2 regions of the Streptomyces sp. NPDC034043 genome follow, and region 2 is predicted to be linked to the other one. Evidence: riboswitches for the same ligand, from Rfam matches in the RefSeq annotation. Region 2 holds a riboswitch; the other holds the start of a gene.
What was found. Region 2 has a riboswitch for glycine ahead of gcvT (glycine cleavage system aminomethyltransferase GcvT). Riboswitches for the same ligand answer to the same signal wherever they lie in the genome.

Region 1 (8,208 bases), on a different contig from region 2:
CCCGGGCCGCCGCCGCCGTGCGGGATGCAGAAGGTCTTGTGCAGGTTCAGGTGCGAGACGTCGCCGCCGAAGTGACCCGGCTTGGCCAGGCCCACCAGGGCGTTCAGGTTCGCGCCGTCCACGTACACCTGGCCGCCGGCCTCGTGCACCTGGGCGCAGATGTCGGCGACGTGCTCCTCGAACACACCGTGCGTCGACGGGTAGGTGATCATGAGCACGGAGAGCTCGTCACGGTACTGCTCGATCTTGGCGCGCAGGTCGTCCGCGTCCACCTCGCCGTCGTCGGCGGTCTTGACGACGACGACCTTCATGCCGGCCATCACGGCGCTGGCGGCGTTGGTGCCGTGCGCGGAGGACGGGATGAGACAGACGGTGCGCTGCTCGTCGCCGTTCGCGCGGTGGTACGCGCGTACGGCGAGCAGACCGGCGAGCTCGCCCTGGGAGCCGGCGTTCGGCTGGATGGAGACCTTGTCGTAGCCGGTGACCTCGCAGAGACGTTCCTCCAGCTCGTTGATGAGCGTGAGGTACCCCTCGGCCTGCTCGACCGGGGCGAAGGGGTGCAGCTGGCCGAACTCGGGCCAGGTGACCGGCTCCATCTCGGTGGTCGCGTTGAGCTTCATGGTGCAGGAGCCCAGCGGGATCATGCCGCGGTCCAGCGCGTAGTCCTTGTCCGAGAGCTTGCGCAGGTAGCGCAGCATCGCGGTCTCGGAGCGGTGCTGGTGGAAGACCGGGTGGGTGAGGTACGCGTCCGAGCGCAGCAGCCCCTCGGGCAGCGTGTCGGCGGCGGTCCCGTCCAGGGCCTCGATGTCAGCGGTGACACCGAAGGCGGCCCAGACGGCCTCGAGGTCGGCGCGGCGCGTGGTCTCGTCGCAGGCGACCGAGACGTGGTCGGCGTCGACCCGGTACAGGTTGACCCCGCCCTCGCGGGCGGCGGCGACGACCTCGGCGGCCTTGCCGGGCACGCGGGCCGTGACCGTGTCGAAGAAGGAGCCGTGGACCAGCTCGACCCCGCCGGCCGTCAGACCCGCGGCGAGCAGCGCGGCGTAGCGGTGGGTGCGGCGCGCGATCGTCTTCAGGCCGTCCGGGCCGTGGTAGACCGCGTACATCCCGGCCATGACGGCGAGCAGCACCTGCGCGGTGCAGATGTTGCTGGTGGCCTTCTCGCGGCGGATGTGCTGCTCGCGGGTCTGCAGGGCCAGGCGGTACGCCTTGTTGCCGTCCGCGTCCACGGAGACGCCGACGAGGCGGCCGGGCAGCGAGCGGGCGTGCTTGGCCTGGACGGCCATGTAGCCGGCGTGCGGGCCGCCGAAGCCCATCGGGACGCCGAAGCGCTGGGTGGTGCCGACGGCGATGTCCGCGCCCAGCTCGCCCGGGGAGGTCAGCAGGGTCAGCGCCAGCAGGTCGGCGGAGACGGTGACGATCGCGCCGCGCTCGTGCGCCTGGTCGATGACCGGCTTGATGTCACGGACGGCGCCGGAGGCGCCCGGGTACTGGAGCAGCACGCCGAAGACACCGCGCTCGGCGATCTCGGCCGGGATGCCCTCGGACAGGTCGGCGACGACGACCTCGACGCCCGTGGGCTCGGCGCGGGTCTCGATCACGGCGATGGTCTGGGGCAGCGCGTCGGCGTCGACGAGGAAGACGCCGTCCTTGACCTTGCCCACGCGGCGGGCCAGCGACATGGCCTCGGCGGCCGCGGTGCCCTCGTCGAGCAGGGAGGCGCCGGAGGTCGGCAGACCGGTCAGGTCGGCGACGAGGGTCTGGAAGTTCAGCAGCGCCTCGAGGCGGCCCTGCGAGATCTCCGGCTGGTATGGGGTGTACGCCGTGTACCAGGCCGGGTTCTCCATGACGTTGCGCAGGATCACCGGCGGGGTGAAGGTCCCGTAGTAGCCGAGACCGATCATCGAGGAGAGCACCTGGTTGCGGTCGGCGAGCGAGCGCAGCTCGGCCAGCACCTCGGCTTCGGTGCGCGCCTCGGGCAGGTTCAGCGCCTCGGCGGTCTTGATCACATCCGGTACCGCGGCGGCGGTGAGCTCGTCGAGGGAGCCGTAGCCCACCTGGGCGAGCATCTTCGCCTGCGCTTCGGCGTCCGGGCCGATGTGACGCTGCTCGAAGGGGATGCCCCGCTCGAGCTGGGAGAGCGGAATGCGGTTGGCGGTCATAACGGAGGCCTCCTGGTCGTATGACCTGCGAGGGGCACCACGGCGCGGGCACCCGGACGGCCTCCCCCTCTGTCATCTCAACCTGAGAGCTTCACCGGAGCCGCGGGGTTCGCCCGAGAGCTCCGGCTTTCACCGTCGGTGAGGAGAAGCGCCGGTACTGCGGGTCCGGAGCCTGCCCCTGCTTTCCAGAGTGGCCTCGTCACGTGCGGTACGTATGCCTGAGAGATTCCGGGGAGGATTTGCTCCTTCGGCGCCTCCGTCGTACTCACTCGGAGGACTCTCCCGCACAGGGTCAACAGCCGTCACCCAGCCTACCAGCGAGGATCTCGACCCTCCCTCGAGTGGCCCCCTCTTCAAATATGCACTTTTGTAGTCATGACGGATGAGCTCTGCATCACTGCGACCGTACGGAGGGACCGTGCAGACCGACATCGATCCGCGCAGCCTGATCGGCCGCAAGGCGTTCGACCGCAACGGCGCCAAGATCGGCACCGTGGACGAGGTCTACCTCGACGACGCCACGGGCGTCCCGGAGTGGGCCGCCGTCCGGACGGGCCTCTTCGGCCGCGACGCCTTCGTCCCCCTGGAACCCAGCGAGGTGGTGGACGACGCCCTGCGCGTGCCCTTCGAACGCTCCCTGATCAAGGACGCCCCCGACTTCGGCGTCGGCCGCCACCTCTCCCCCGAACAGGAGCTCCAGCTCTACCACCACTACGGCCTCGACGTGGCCCTCCCCTCCGACTTCCAGCACCCCCACCCGCAGGACAGGCCCTAAGGGCCCTCCCCCACCAGGGGCAGCGGGTCCGAGGCCTCCAGCTCCGGGTCGTCCAGCCGGAAGGTGCGGACCCGGCCCGGGGGTGATCCGGGCTGCTCGAACCGTACGGTCACCCGGCCGACCCCGCTGCCCTGCACCCACCCCGGCCCGTACACCGCGTGCCGTACGTCGCTCCCGGCGGCCCAGTGCCGTACGGGAGCGGCCTCCGTGCCCTCCACGGCCTGCGCCGGTTCCTCGGGCGGCTCCGCATCCCCGGAGGACTCCGCAGGGTCCTCGCCGGCTCCTCCGGCCCCCGTGGCCCCGGCGCCGGCCGCCTCCTCCGCCTCCGCGGCCGCGGCCAGCGCGTGGGCGAACAGGTCCTCCTGGGTGTAGTCCGCGAGCCCCGTCACCCCCACCCCCAGCAGCCGCACGCCGCCGGTGGTGTCCACGCCCTCCAGCAGCCGCGCCGCAGCCTCCCGCACCACGGTCGCGTCGTCGGTGGGCCCCCGCAGCGTCTCCGAGCGGGTCAGGGTCGAGAAGTCGTACCGGCGGACCTTCAGGACGATGGTCCGCCCCGAGTGCCCCGAGCCGCGCAGCCGGCCCACGCAGCGGTCCGCGAGCCGCTGCACCTCGTTCCGGATCCGTACCCGGTCGTGCAGGTCCACGTCGAAGGTGTCCTCGACCGACACGGACTTCGCGTCGCGCTCCGCGACCACCGGCCGGTCGTCCAGACCCAGCGCCATCCGGTAGAGCCCCACCCCGTGCGCCCTGCCCACCATCCGCACCAACTCGTCCTCGCCCGCCTCGGCCAGCTCCCCCACGGTGGTGATCCCGGCCCGGCGCAGGTGTTCACCGGTGGCCGGCCCGACACCCGGAAGGGTGCGCACCGACATGGGCGCGAGGAGCTCGCGTTCGGTACCGGGCTCGATCAGCAGCAGTCCGTCCGGCTTGGCCTCCTCCGAGGCCACCTTGGCCAGCATCTTGGACCCGGCCAGTCCGACCGAGCCGCTGAGCCCCGTGAGCGCCAGGATCTCCGCCCGCAGACGCTCCCCCGTGGCGCGGGCGCTCTCCGAGTCGAAGGCGGCTCCGCCCGCCTCCAGGTCCACGAAGGCCTCGTCGAGGCTGAGCGGCTCCACGAGCGGCGACAGCTCCCGGAGCAGGCCCATGACCAGCTCGCTGACCTCGCGGTAGAGGGTGAAGCGCGGAATCAGGTACGCGCCGTTCGGGCAGAGCCGGCGGGCCTGCGCGGTCGGCATCGCCGAGTGCACCCCGAAGCGCCTGGCCTCGTACGAGGCGGTGGCCACGACCCCGCGCGGTCCGAGCCCTCCGACGATCACGGCCTTCCCGCGCAGGCTGGGCTTCGACGCCTGCTCGACGGAGGCGTAGAAGGCGTCCATGTCCAGGTGCAGGATGGTCGGCGCGGCTCTCACAGTACCGATGCTGCCCCATGCCACTGACAACGCGGTGATCCGTGGCCGCGGCCCGCGTCCCGCGTCCCGCCCCGGGGGGCGCGAGCGCGGGCGGGCTCAGACGGCCCGGTTCCGGCGGGCGGCCAGCTCGTCGGCCGGGTTGTGGCGGACCAGGGTCTCCCCGGTGTCCACGCGCTCGCCGTGCAGCTGGGACAGCGCGTTCTCGACGTCGCGCCAGACGACGCCCACCGCGATGCCGAAGACGCCCTGCCCGCCCTGGAGCAGGCTCACGACCTGGTCCGGCGAGGTGCACTCGTACACGGTCGCACCGTCGCTCATCAGCGTCATGCGCTCCAGGTCGGAGAAGCCCCGGTCGCGCAGGTGCTGCACGGCGGTGCGGATGTTCTGCAGCGCCACCCCGGTGTCCAGGAAGCGCTTGACGATCTTCAGGACGACCACGTCGCGGAAGCTGTACAGCCGCTGGGTCCCCGAGCCGTACGCGGGCCGCACGCTCGGCTCCACCAGCCCGGTCCGCGCCCAGTAGTCGAGCTGCCGGTACGTGATCCCGGCGGCGGCGCACGCCGTCGGTCCCCGGTAGCCGACCTGTTCGGACACCGGGCCGTCGCTCACCGGTCCGACCGGCGCGGGCGCCGGCTGACGGTGCACGGACCCCGCCGCACCACTGTGCAGCGGGTACGGCCCACCATCGCTCCGCGCGGGGGTGCCCCCGGTCGTACCGTCGCCCGTGATCCTCACGCCGACCCTCCGTCCTTGACCTGCCACCTCGAAGGTAGGCAGTGACCAGGGGTGCGTCAACGATCGCCACACTCGGCACGCCGAGTGATAATCACCCTGAGAGTGGTTTCCCGTACCCCATTGCGGGGAAAGGCTACTTGAATGGGCTGACCGTTCACGGTGGATGACGCGTCCGTCGGCGCGGCTACTGGGGGCCCGTCTCGAAGTCCTCGGGCGAGATCTGGTCGAGGAATTCCCGGAACTTCTCCACCTCGTCCTCCTGCTCGTCGGGAATGGCGATTCCGGCGTCGTCCAGCACACCGTCACTGCCGTAGATCGGCGTTCCCGTGCGCAGGGCCAGCGCTATGGCGTCCGACGGCCTCGCGCTCACCTCGACTCCGCTGGCGAAGACCAGCTCCGCGTAGAAGACGCCCTCCCGCAGATCCGTGATCCGGACCTCGGTGAGCTCCTCACCGACCGCGTCCAGCACGTCCTTGAACAGGTCGTGCGTCAGCGGCCGGGCAGGGGCCATGCCCTGCTGCGCGAAGGCAATGGCGGTCGCCTCCCCAGGACCGATCCAGATGGGGAGGTACCGGTCGCCTCCCACTTCACGCAGGAGCACGATCGGTTGGTTGGAGGGCATTTCCACCCGGACACCCACAACGTCGAGCTCGTTCACACAGCAACCCTAGGACCTGCTCGGCAGGTTTGGGTAGTCGGGGCTCCCCCGGGACCCCTCCGGTCAGTGCGGACGCAGCCCGAGAGCGGTCTGGACCAGGGCCTCGTGAAGCCGTACGGAGAGCCCCGCGAGCTCCCTCATGGTGGCCTCGGCATGGGCTCTGGTCTGCGGGTTGCGGTGCCGGCGCAGCGGGGAGACCAGCTGCTCCACCAGGCCGGCCTCGCGGTCCGCCGCCGCCTTCATGCCCCGCAGGTGCCGGGGCTCGAGTCCGAACCGCCCGAGGTCCGCGATGAGCCTGGCCACGGTGACCGTCCCGGCGTCGAACCCGCCGTCCGGTGCCTCGGAGACGAGCCCGTACGACTCCCACTCCTCGAGCTGCGCCTCGTCCACCTCGGCGGCGGCGATCAGCTCGGCCCGGCCCACCCGGGCCGCCGTCGGCCGCTCCCCGCCGGCCTCCCCGCCCCCGGCGGAGGACTGCGCGGGATCCACCGACTCCCCGTGCGCGGCGGGCGCGGGGATGCGGATCTGCTCTCCGCGGTCGAGCGCGTCGAGCTGCTCCCGGATGACCTTCAGCGGGAGGTAGTGGTCGCGCTGCAGGCGCAGGATGCGCCCGAGCCGCTCGACGTCCGCCGCGCTGAACTTGCGGTATCCGGAAGGTGTGCGCCGGGGCTCGACCAGCCCCTCCGCCTCCAGGAAGCGGATCTTCGAAATCGTGACTTCGGGGAACTCGTCCCGCAGCGTGGCCAGCACCGTGCCGATGCTGACCAGCTGTCCGGCCGAGCCGGCGGTGCCGTTCTTCGGGGCACCGCCCGTCGGGGTACGCAGCATGGAACCTTCCCTGGGTCCCCCCGGAGGGTGTCCGGGGGTGGGGTTCCCCCCGGACGGTGTCCGAGGGGGTCAGGCGCCCCGCAGGCTCGCGTAGAAGACCAGCCGGTACTTGCCGATCTGCACCTCGTCACCGTTGTGCAGGGCGACGGACTCGATCGGCTCGCGGTTCACGTACGTGCCGTTGAGGCTGCCCACGTCGGCGACGGTGAAGCCGCCCTCCGGGCTCCGGCGGAATTCGACATGCAGGCGGGACACGGTGATGTCGTCCAGGAAGATGTCGCTCTGCGGGTGCCGGCCCGCAGTGGTCAGCTCGCCGTCCAGGAGGAACCGGCTGCCCGAGTTGGGCCCGCGCCGCACGATCAGCAGGGCGGAACCGGGCGGCAGCGCCTCCACCGCGGCCTGGGCCTCGGGGGACAGCGAGGACGACAGGTGCTGGCCCGACCCCTCGGCCTCGTAGGCCTCGAGGCCGGAGATCGAGATGGTGGACGTGGTCTCCGAGGCACGCTCCGGCGTCAGACCCGGCCGCAGCGGCGCCCCGCAGTTGGAGCAGAAACGGCTCGCCGCATCGCTGCGGTGTCCGCACCTGCCGCACGTCTGCTCGGCCGACATGGACGGCTCCTCGCGCCGCGGCTGCCCCGCGGAGGCACTGGTGGCATAGGGGTCGGAGGCAAACCCTCCACCCGCACTGGAGCTTGACGGTTCACCGAAACCTATGCGTCCGGAACCGGCGGGGTCAACGGACGACGCGCCGCCCCCCGCAGGGTCACCCGGGCCGGCCACCTCGTCGCGGAAGAGCGGCCTGTCGCCCTGCCCCTCCGCTCCCGGCTGCCCCGCGCGATGCCGCGAGCCACCGCTTTCCTCGTTCTTCTTCTTGCCGAACAACTTCTCAAACAACTTCACGGGCGATTCCCCTTGACCGAAACAGACCCGCCCGTGGGGCAGGACGAACTCTGCATGCACACACCTGCCGACCCGGACATTCTGACAACGTCCGTAACCACCAGACAGTTTCCACCACGCACGGCGACTTCCGTGCGTCGACCCCCCGCAGGCGCCGGCCCGCGTGAGACCGTCCGCACACCGCTACGCGTCACGACGATGACGACCGAGCGTAGTCAGGCTGCTTCGCAGCCCGCAAGGCATCCACAACGATCTTCGCCGACCGTGTGACGGCAACGGTCGCCTGTTCCTTCTCCATGGTCTGCACGACACCTCCCGGGATGTTGAGCGCGGGCTCCAGATCCTGCGGTTTGCCGATGACCTTGAACTCGTAGGGCTGTGTGATCTTCTTACCGTCGATCCCGACCCCGCCGGCCTCGTCCGAGAAGTACGAGCCCGCCACGACGCGCACCCCGTTGATCTGGATCGCCTCCGCCCCGGCCGCCCGCAGCTCCTGGAGGGTGTCCAGCAGCTGGTCGGACCGCACCTGCCCCTTGGCGTCGGTGATCCGCAGCGTGATCCCCGGGCCCTGTGCGGCCACCGTACCGGCCAGGATGCCCAGTTGGCGCTCCTTCTCAACCGTCTGCCGCCGAGCCTCCTCGGCCTGGTTGGAGCTGCTCTGCAGCTCCTTGCGCTGGTCCTCCAGCCTCTGCTTCTCGTCCTCCAGGCGCTGGGTCCGCCCGTCCAGCTCGTCGAGGATCC
Region 2 (8,208 bases):
GCCGCCGAAGGAGCCGAGCGGCGTGCCCAGGTCCGGGTCGATCATGTCCTCGTGGAACTCGTTGGGGTCGTGGCCCAGCAGGTTCACGATCAGCGGCGCGAAGACCGCCACCAGGATCAGGAGGATCACGATCACGCCGCCGGTCAGCGCGACCTTGTCGCGCTTGAGCCGCATCCAGGCGATGCGGCCGGGCGAGCGGCCTTCGATGGCCTTGGCAGGGACGTCGGCTACGGACACGGGTGCGGGTGTTTCCGCGCTCGTGTCGTGCAGTGGTGCCGTCATCGTGGTGGGGACCCCTCTCGGCCGACGGGTGGGTCGGCCCATGCCCGCCGCTGTGGCGGCGTTGGTGCGGAGTGGCGCTCGAGTGCTCGGGGCACGTGAACGCGTACGAGGTGCGAGGTGCTGGCAGTGCTGGCGGTGCGGCCGTGCTGTGGGTGGAGCAGGGTGCGGTGCGGGCGGTGCGGTGCGGCTGAGGTGCGGGAAGTACGGGTGCGCCGTGTCGGGACGAACGGCGGAACCACGTGCCGAACCGCGTCCGCGAGGACTGACCGGCTCTTGGGTGGGGAGTCTTCATCGGGCGCTCGACCAGCCGCCAGACCCGCAGATGAATGGATGCGCAACCGTGATCTGAGGCCGTGGTTCCCGTTATCCGGACTCCGCTGACGGCTCAGCGGAGCAAGACCGTCCGTTCGGTACGCAAACGGACATCAAGGCCAACTCAGTGGAGTACCGCGTCAATTGGACGCCCGTCTGCGGCGATATCCGGACAAGGCGAAGCCGCCGGGAACCATGGTTCCCGGCGGCCCGGTGTCCGTCGGACGGGTCCGTCTCAGGGTCCGGGCGCACCCGGGAAATCCCTGTAGGCAGCTCGGGGAACGCGCCCCCGGAGCCCCTGGAGCGGCTCAGTAGGCGGCCGCCTGCCCCTCGCGGTCGTAGAAGGGCCGGGTCTGCGCACGCAGCCACATCGCCACCGGATCGTGCTCGTCCGCCAGCGCGACCGTGCACACCGGAACTCCCTCGGGCACGGCGCCGACCGACTGGCGCATCATCTCCCGTACGGATTCCAGCGCGGGCGCCGAGGCGTCGTACAGGTCCAGTCCCACCGCGAGGTACGCCGACCCGAGCGAGGGCTGCACCCAGGCGCGGCGCAGCGACCTCACGGCCGGCGTCCGGTGCGCGTGCTGGGTCAGCAGCCCGTAGAACTGCGGGAGTTCCAGAGCCGGCTCGGACAGCCGCAGCGGCCCCGCGGGCATCCGGTCCAGGCCGGTGGCAACCCGGCGCAGGTCGGCCCACGGCACGCCGAGGCCGCCGCCCTGGGCGTGCGGGTTGACCCACAGCCCCCAGCGGTCCGGGTACAGGGCGCGGGCGATGTCCCGGCCGGTGACGACCTCGTAGCCGCGGTTCCAGCCGCTCGCGGCCAGCTCCTGCGGGGAGGTCACGCAGGGGGCGTAGCCCAGCCCCTCGACCTCCATGCCGCCGTACTGGGCGTCCGGCGAGCCCGGCTGCCCCTGCCACAGCAGCATCCACAGCCTGCCCTCGGCGAGGGCGCGCAGGAATGACTCGTAGCTCTCATAGCGCCCGGGAGTCACCTGGCGCAGCATGTGCTCGACCTGCCCGGCCGCGGCCGTGCCTGACGCACTCACCCGGTACCCCTCTTCGTCTTCTTCCGCCCGTCGTCCACACGTCCCGACCAGCTTAAGCGGCGCTACGGCAGGTAGAAGGGGCGTACGCGCTCACGAATCCAGTCCGTGACCGGGTCCTCGGCGGCGTCCAGCAGGATCAGCTGCACCGGCCAGGGCGCCGGTACGCGGGCCAGGGCGCGGCCGAGCGCCTCCAGCGGGGCGTTCCGCGCCTCGGGATCCCATCCCGTCAGCCGGACACCGATGAAGAGCTGGGGGTCGCCGCCCTCGACGCTGGCGAGGCAGCGGTGGGCGGCCGCGACCGCTCCGGTGGCCCTGAACTCGTCGGCGGCGGCGGCGAGGAAGTCCACCGGGTCGTCCTGCCAGTCGGGTTCGAACAGCCGGACGCGGCCGCCGGCGGCCGGGCCGTCGAGCTCGGTACGGCCGGTGCGGCACAGCTCCGCGACGGCGGCCGGGGACAGCGGGACCCCGACGGCGCCCTCGGGGTTCAGGGCGATGCCGAGCTGCGGGGGCAGGCCGCGGGCGAACTCGACCGCGGGGGCGACCGCGAAGTCCATGGCGGGGCCGGCGGCGAAGCGGAACTGGGCCTCCGAGCTGTAGACGGGGACGTACGCCTCGCCGCCGATCAGCATCGTGGGGAGGTCGAGGGAGGTGCTGTCGGGACCGCCGCCCTGGGGCAGCGGCACCCAGACCCGGCTGCGGCCGAGCGCCTCCAGGATCTGCGGGCCGGCGTCCGCCCGGCCGAGCACCGCTCCGAGCACCTGCTCCAACTCGTTCGCCGGCCAGCCGTTGCCCGTCATGTGCGCCCGCTCTCCCTGTTCCGCGCCGATGTCGCCCCGAGGCTACCTCGGCCTCCGGTGGCGGGCCGGGGCGGGCGGCTCGCCGCGGACACGCCGCCTCAGGCGTCGAAGGCGATGCGGTTCAGGGCGGAGGCCGCCCGGCGGTCCAGCAGGGTGACCGTGGCGCAGCCGCGCGGGGGGCGGCCCGATTCGGCCGCGGCCAGGAGGCGGGCGACCGCGCTCCGGTGACGGGCGAAGGCGTACGCCGACACCCGGCGGCCCCGCGCCGCCTGCCCGGCCAGGGCCTCCTCGGGGGTGGTGTCGAGCAGCAGCAGGTGCAGGGACCGGCCCCGCTGCCGGGCGGCGGCGGCCAGCAGGGCCCGCACCCACGACTGGGTGCCGCAGTCGTGGACCACCACAGAGGCGCCGGAGCGCAGCTCGCGCCACAGCCCCCGGTAGTGGGCGGCGCGCACCAGCGGCCGGTACACCGCGTACGGCAGGGCGGACGGCATGCGGCGCTCCCAGCGCTCGCGGGTGTCCTGGGAGTCGATGCCGGTCTCGGCGGCCCGCTTGATCAGGGTGCTCTTGCCGCCGCCCGGAAGCCCGGACACCACGACGATGTCCCCGGCGGCGTAGCCGAGCCGGTGCGGCCCCGCGGACCGTCCCCGCAGGTCACGCACCGGACCGCCGGCCGCCGCGGGGCGGGCCGCTCTCCGCGGCGCCGGGACCGCCCCGACCGTGCCCGTGCTCGTCACCACTCCGAACCTCCGCACAGTGAATCGTCTCCCCCCGAATCGGGCCGCGAGGGCCCCATGCCCACTGAATGTAAAGAGACGGTAATCCGCCGGCCGCGGTTGCGGGCGGACGTTCCACAGCGCGGACGGCCGGGCGGCGCGCGCGGCGGCCTCCGCGGACCGCGCGGACCGCACGTTCTTGCGGGCCCCACTGCCCCCTCCCGCCCGTCCCGTGCAATGATGTGCGCCATCTGGACACCAAACTGCATACCGGCCGCTTGAATCCGCGCGGGAGAGTCCCGGCAGGCCGCGAGGCCGTGCCCGGGCGCCGAAGGAGCAAGTACCTCCCTTGAATCTCTCAGGCCCCGTACCGCGTGGATGAGGCAGATCTGAAAAGCGAGCCCCCGCCGCGTCCGTCCCCGACGGCCCGGCGCGTGCTCCACCCAAGGTGCAAGTCGGCGTTCCCCCTCCGGGAACTCTCGGCGAACCTCTCAGGTTCCGATGACAGATGGGGAGGAACCTCCTCGTCATGTCATGCCCTGGGACCCGGGAGCCACACCCATGAGCACTGCCCCCCGCCTGACCGCGCTCGACGCGCTGCACCGCTCGCTCGGTGCGACCATGACCGACTTCGCGGGCTGGGACATGCCGCTGCGCTACGCCAGTGAGCGCGACGAGCACAACGCCGTGCGCACCAAGGCCGGCCTGTTCGACCTGTCCCACATGGGCGAGATCACCCTGACCGGCCCGGAGGCCGTGAAGGCCCTGGACTACGCGCTCGTCGGGAACATCTCCACCGTCGGCGTCGGCCGCGCCCGCTACACGCACATCTGCCAGGAGGACGGCGGGATCCTGGACGACCTGATCGTCTACCGCCTCGGCGAGACCGAGTACATGGTCGTCGCCAACGCCTCCAACGCCCAGGTCGTGCTGGACGCGCTCACCGAGCGCGCCGCCGGCTTCGACACCGAGGTCCGCGACGACCGTGACGCGTACGCGCTGATCGCCGTCCAGGGCCCGGAGTCCCCCGGCATCCTGAAGTCGCTCACGGACGCCGACCTGGACGGCCTGAAGTACTACGCCGGCCTGCCGGGCACCGTCGCGGGCGTGCCCGCGCTGATCGCCCGCACCGGCTACACGGGCGAGGACGGCTTCGAGCTGTTCGTCTCCCCCGAGCACGCCGTGGAGCTGTGGCAGGCGCTGACCGAGGCGGGCAAGGACGCCGGTCTGGTGCCGGCCGGCCTGTCCTGCCGCGACACGCTGCGCCTGGAGGCGGGCATGCCGCTGTACGGGCACGAGCTGACCACCGCCCTCACCCCCTTCGACGCCGGGCTGGGCCGGGTCGTGAAGTTCGAGAAGGAGGGCGACTTCGTCGGCCGCGCCGCCCTGGAGGCCGCCGCCGAGGTCGCCGCCACCAAGCCGCCGCGGAAGCTGGTCGGTCTGGTCGCCGAGGGCCGCCGCGTCCCGCGCGCCGGCTTCCCCGTGGTCGCCGGCGGCGAGGTCGTCGGCGAGGTGACCTCCGGCGCCCCGTCCCCCACGCTGGGCAAGCCGATCGCGATGGCGTACGTCGACGCGGCGCACGCCGCGCCCGGCACCTCCGGCGTCGGCGTCGACATTCGCGGTACGCATGAGCCCTACGAGGTCGTGGCCCTGCCCTTCTACAAGCGGCAGAAGTAGCCCTCGTACCGGCTCCACCGTCTCAGCCCGCAAGACCACCGTTCGTATCCACCTCCCCGCATCCAGGAGAATCAGGTCATGAGCAACCCCCAGCAGCTGCGTTACACCAAGGAGCACGAGTGGCTGTCGGCCGCCGAGGACGGCGTCGCGACGGTCGGCATCACGGAGTTCGCCGCCAACGCGCTCGGTGACGTCGTCTACGCCCAGCTCCCCGCGGTCGGCGACACCGTCACCGAGGGCGAGACCTGTGGCGAGCTGGAGTCGACCAAGTCGGTCAGCGACCTGTACTCCCCCGTCTCCGGTGAGATCGTCGAGTTCAACCAGGACGTCGTGGACGACCCGGCCCTGGTGAACTCCGCTCCCTTCGAGGGTGGCTGGCTGTTCAAGGTGCGCCTGTCGGAGGAGCCGAAGGACGCGCTCTCCTTCGACGAGTACACCGCCCTCACCGCCGGTAACTGACCCCAGGGGATCCTGATGTCCGTTCTGAACACCCCTCTCCACGAGCTCGACCCCGACGTCGCCGCCGCCGTCGACGCCGAGCTCGTGCGCCAGCAGTCGACCCTGGAAATGATCGCGTCGGAGAACTTCGCTCCGGTCGCCGTCATGGAGGCCCAGGGCTCGGTCCTGACCAACAAGTACGCCGAGGGCTACCCCGGCCGCCGCTACTACGGCGGCTGCGAGCACGTCGACGTGGTCGAGCAGATCGCGATCGACCGCATCAAGGCGCTGTTCGGCGCCGAGGCCGCGAACGTCCAGCCGCACTCGGGTGCGCAGGCCAACGCCGCCGCGATGTTCGCGCTGCTGAAGCCGGGCGACACGATCATGGGCCTGAACCTGGCCCACGGCGGTCACCTGACCCACGGCATGAAGATCAACTTCTCCGGCAAGCTCTACAACGTGGTCCCGTACCACGTCGACGAGACCGGACAGGTGGACATGGCCGAGGTCGAGCGCCTCGCCAAGGAGTCCAAGCCGCAGCTGATCGTCGCCGGCTGGTCCGCCTACCCGCGCCAGCTGGACTTCGCCGCGTTCCGCCGGATCGCGGACGAGGTCGGCGCGTACCTGATGGTCGACATGGCCCACTTCGCGGGTCTGGTCGCCGCGGGCCTGCACCCGAACCCGGTCCCGCACGCCCACGTCGTCACCACCACCACGCACAAGACCCTCGGCGGTCCGCGCGGCGGTGTCATCCTGTCGACGCAGGAGCTGGCCAAGAAGATCAACTCCGCGGTCTTCCCGGGCCAGCAGGGCGGACCGCTGGAGCACGTGATCGCGGCCAAGGCCGTCTCCTTCAAGGTCGCGGCCTCGCCGGAGTTCAAGGAGCGCCAGGAGCGCACCCTGGAGGGCGCGAGGATCCTCGCCGCCCGCCTGGTGCAGGACGACGTCAAGGCCGTGGGCGTGGACGTCCTCACGGGCGGCACCGACGTGCACCTGGTCCTGGTCGACCTGCGCGACTCCGAGCTGGACGGCCAGCAGGCCGAGGACCGCCTCCACGAGGTCGGCATCACGGTCAACCGGAACGCCATCCCGAACGACCCGCGGCCCCCGATGGTGACCTCGGGCCTGCGGATCGGTACGCCGGCCCTGGCGACCCGCGGCTTCGACGCCGAGGCCTTCACCGAGGTCGCCGAGATCATCGCGCAGGCGCTGAAGCCGGACTACGACGCCGCCGACCTCAAGGCGCGCGTCTCGGCCCTGGCCGCGAAGTTCCCGCTGTACCCGTCGCTCTAAGGACGGCCCTGGGGGCCCGGCCGTGTTCTCGCACAGGGCCGGGCCCCTTTTCACGGCCCGAACCGCCACCGGGCCCCGGCCAGGCGGCCCGCCCGGCCGGGCGTCCGTCCCGGGCGGCCGAGGCCGAAATCACTCCGGGCAACGCCCCGGCGCGGGGACCGACCCCCGCATGAACGACGTACGCTGCTATAGCAGGGCAAGGGCGCCCACCGGCGCTCTTTGCCCAAACCTCCGCAAAGTCCGCCCATCCGTCGGCTGCCCCCGCTACCCCCGCAGGCAGCTGGACGGGTCGTTGTTTCCCCGTCACAGCGGGGAGGTTCCGGGAGTCCGCCAGTGGCCATCTCCGTTTTCGATCTCTTCTCGATCGGCATCGGTCCTTCCAGCTCGCACACGGTCGGTCCCATGCGCGCGGCGCGCATGTTCGTGACGCGGCTGAAGAAGGACGGCGCCCTCGCCCAGACCGCCTCCGTCCGGGCGGAGCTCTTCGGCTCCCTCGGCGCGACCGGCCACGGGCACGGCACGCCCAAGGCGGTCCTGCTCGGCCTGGAGGGCCACTCCCCCCGCACCGTGGACGTCGAGAGCGCCGACGACGAGGTGGAGCGCATCCGCAAGAGCGGCAAGCTGCGTCTGCTGGGTGCGGAAATAGGCGGTGCCCACGAGATCGACTTCGACGAGCCGAACCAGCTGATCCTGCACCGCCGCCGCTCCCTGCCCTACCACGCGAACGGCATGACTCTCTTCGCGTACGACGCCTCCGGCGCCCCGCTGCTGGAGAAGACCTACTACTCGGTCGGCGGCGGCTTCGTCGTGGACGAGGACGCGGTCGGCGAGGACCGGATCAAGCTCGACGACACCGTGCTGAGGTACCCCTTCCGCTCGGGCGACGAGATGCTGCGCCTGGCCAACGAGACCGGTCTGTCGATCTCCTCCCTGATGCTGGAGAACGAGAAGGCCTGGCGCACGGAGGAGGAGATCCGCGAGGGCCTGCTGGAGATCTGGCGCGTCATGCAGTCCTGCGTCTCGCGCGGCATGTCCCGCGAGGGCATCCTGCCGGGCGGGCTGCGCGTCAAGCGCCGGGCCGCCTCCACGGCGCGCCAGCTGCGCACCGAGGGCGACCCGATGATGCACCGCAGCGAGTGGACGACGATCTACGCGATGGCCGTCAACGAGGAGAACGCGGCGGGCGGGCGCGTGGTGACCGCTCCCACGAACGGCGCGGCGGGCGTGCTGCCGGCGGTCCTGCACTACTACGTGAACTTCGTGCCCGGCGCGGACGAGGACGGCGTGGTCCGCTTCCTGCTCGCCGCGGGCGCGATCGGCATGCTCTTCAAGGAGAACGCCTCGATCTCCGGCGCCGAGGTCGGCTGCCAGGGCGAGGTCGGCTCCGCCTGCTCGATGGCGGCGGGCGCCCTCGCCGAGGTCCTGGGCGGCACCCCCGAGCAGGTCGAGAACGCCGCCGAGATCGGCATGGAGCACAACCTCGGCCTGACCTGCGACCCGGTCGGCGGCCTCGTCCAGATCCCCTGCATCGAGCGCAACGGCATGGCCGCCGTCAAGGCCGTCACCGCGGCGAAGATGGCGATGCGCGGGGACGGCAGCCACAAGGTCTCCCTCGACAAGGTCATCAAGACCATGAAGGAGACGGGT

Region 1: another riboswitch for glycine. It lies ahead of gcvP (aminomethyl-transferring glycine dehydrogenase); the one in region 2 lies ahead of gcvT (glycine cleavage system aminomethyltransferase GcvT).

The regions. Positions count from the first base shown of each region.
Region 1 covers NZ_JBVISF010000001.1:5,256-13,463, reverse strand. Annotated here, with positions in the region: gene gcvP (aminomethyl-transferring glycine dehydrogenase) at 1-2,162, opposite strand, end outside; glycine riboswitch at 2,359-2,457, opposite strand; gene ACZ51S_RS00060 (PRC-barrel domain-containing protein) at 2,581-2,937, shown strand; gene ACZ51S_RS00055 (DNA polymerase IV) at 2,934-4,346, opposite strand; gene ACZ51S_RS00050 (MerR family transcriptional regulator) at 4,443-5,081, opposite strand; gene ACZ51S_RS00045 (bifunctional nuclease family protein) at 5,266-5,739, opposite strand; gene ftsR (transcriptional regulator FtsR) at 5,803-6,567, opposite strand; gene ACZ51S_RS00035 (FHA domain-containing protein) at 6,637-7,527, opposite strand; gene ACZ51S_RS00030 (DUF881 domain-containing protein) at 7,658-8,208, opposite strand, start outside.
Region 2 covers NZ_JBVISF010000011.1:79,481-87,688, forward strand. Annotated here, with positions in the region: gene ACZ51S_RS24835 (ABC transporter permease) at 1-282, opposite strand, end outside; gene ACZ51S_RS24840 (enhanced serine sensitivity protein SseB C-terminal domain-containing protein) at 903-1,643, opposite strand; gene ACZ51S_RS24845 (enhanced serine sensitivity protein SseB) at 1,706-2,440, opposite strand; gene ACZ51S_RS24850 (AAA family ATPase) at 2,539-3,174, opposite strand; glycine riboswitch at 3,433-3,536, shown strand; gene gcvT (glycine cleavage system aminomethyltransferase GcvT) at 3,715-4,830, shown strand; gene gcvH (glycine cleavage system protein GcvH) at 4,909-5,289, shown strand; gene glyA (serine hydroxymethyltransferase) at 5,305-6,561, shown strand; gene ACZ51S_RS24870 (L-serine ammonia-lyase) at 6,895-8,208, shown strand, end outside.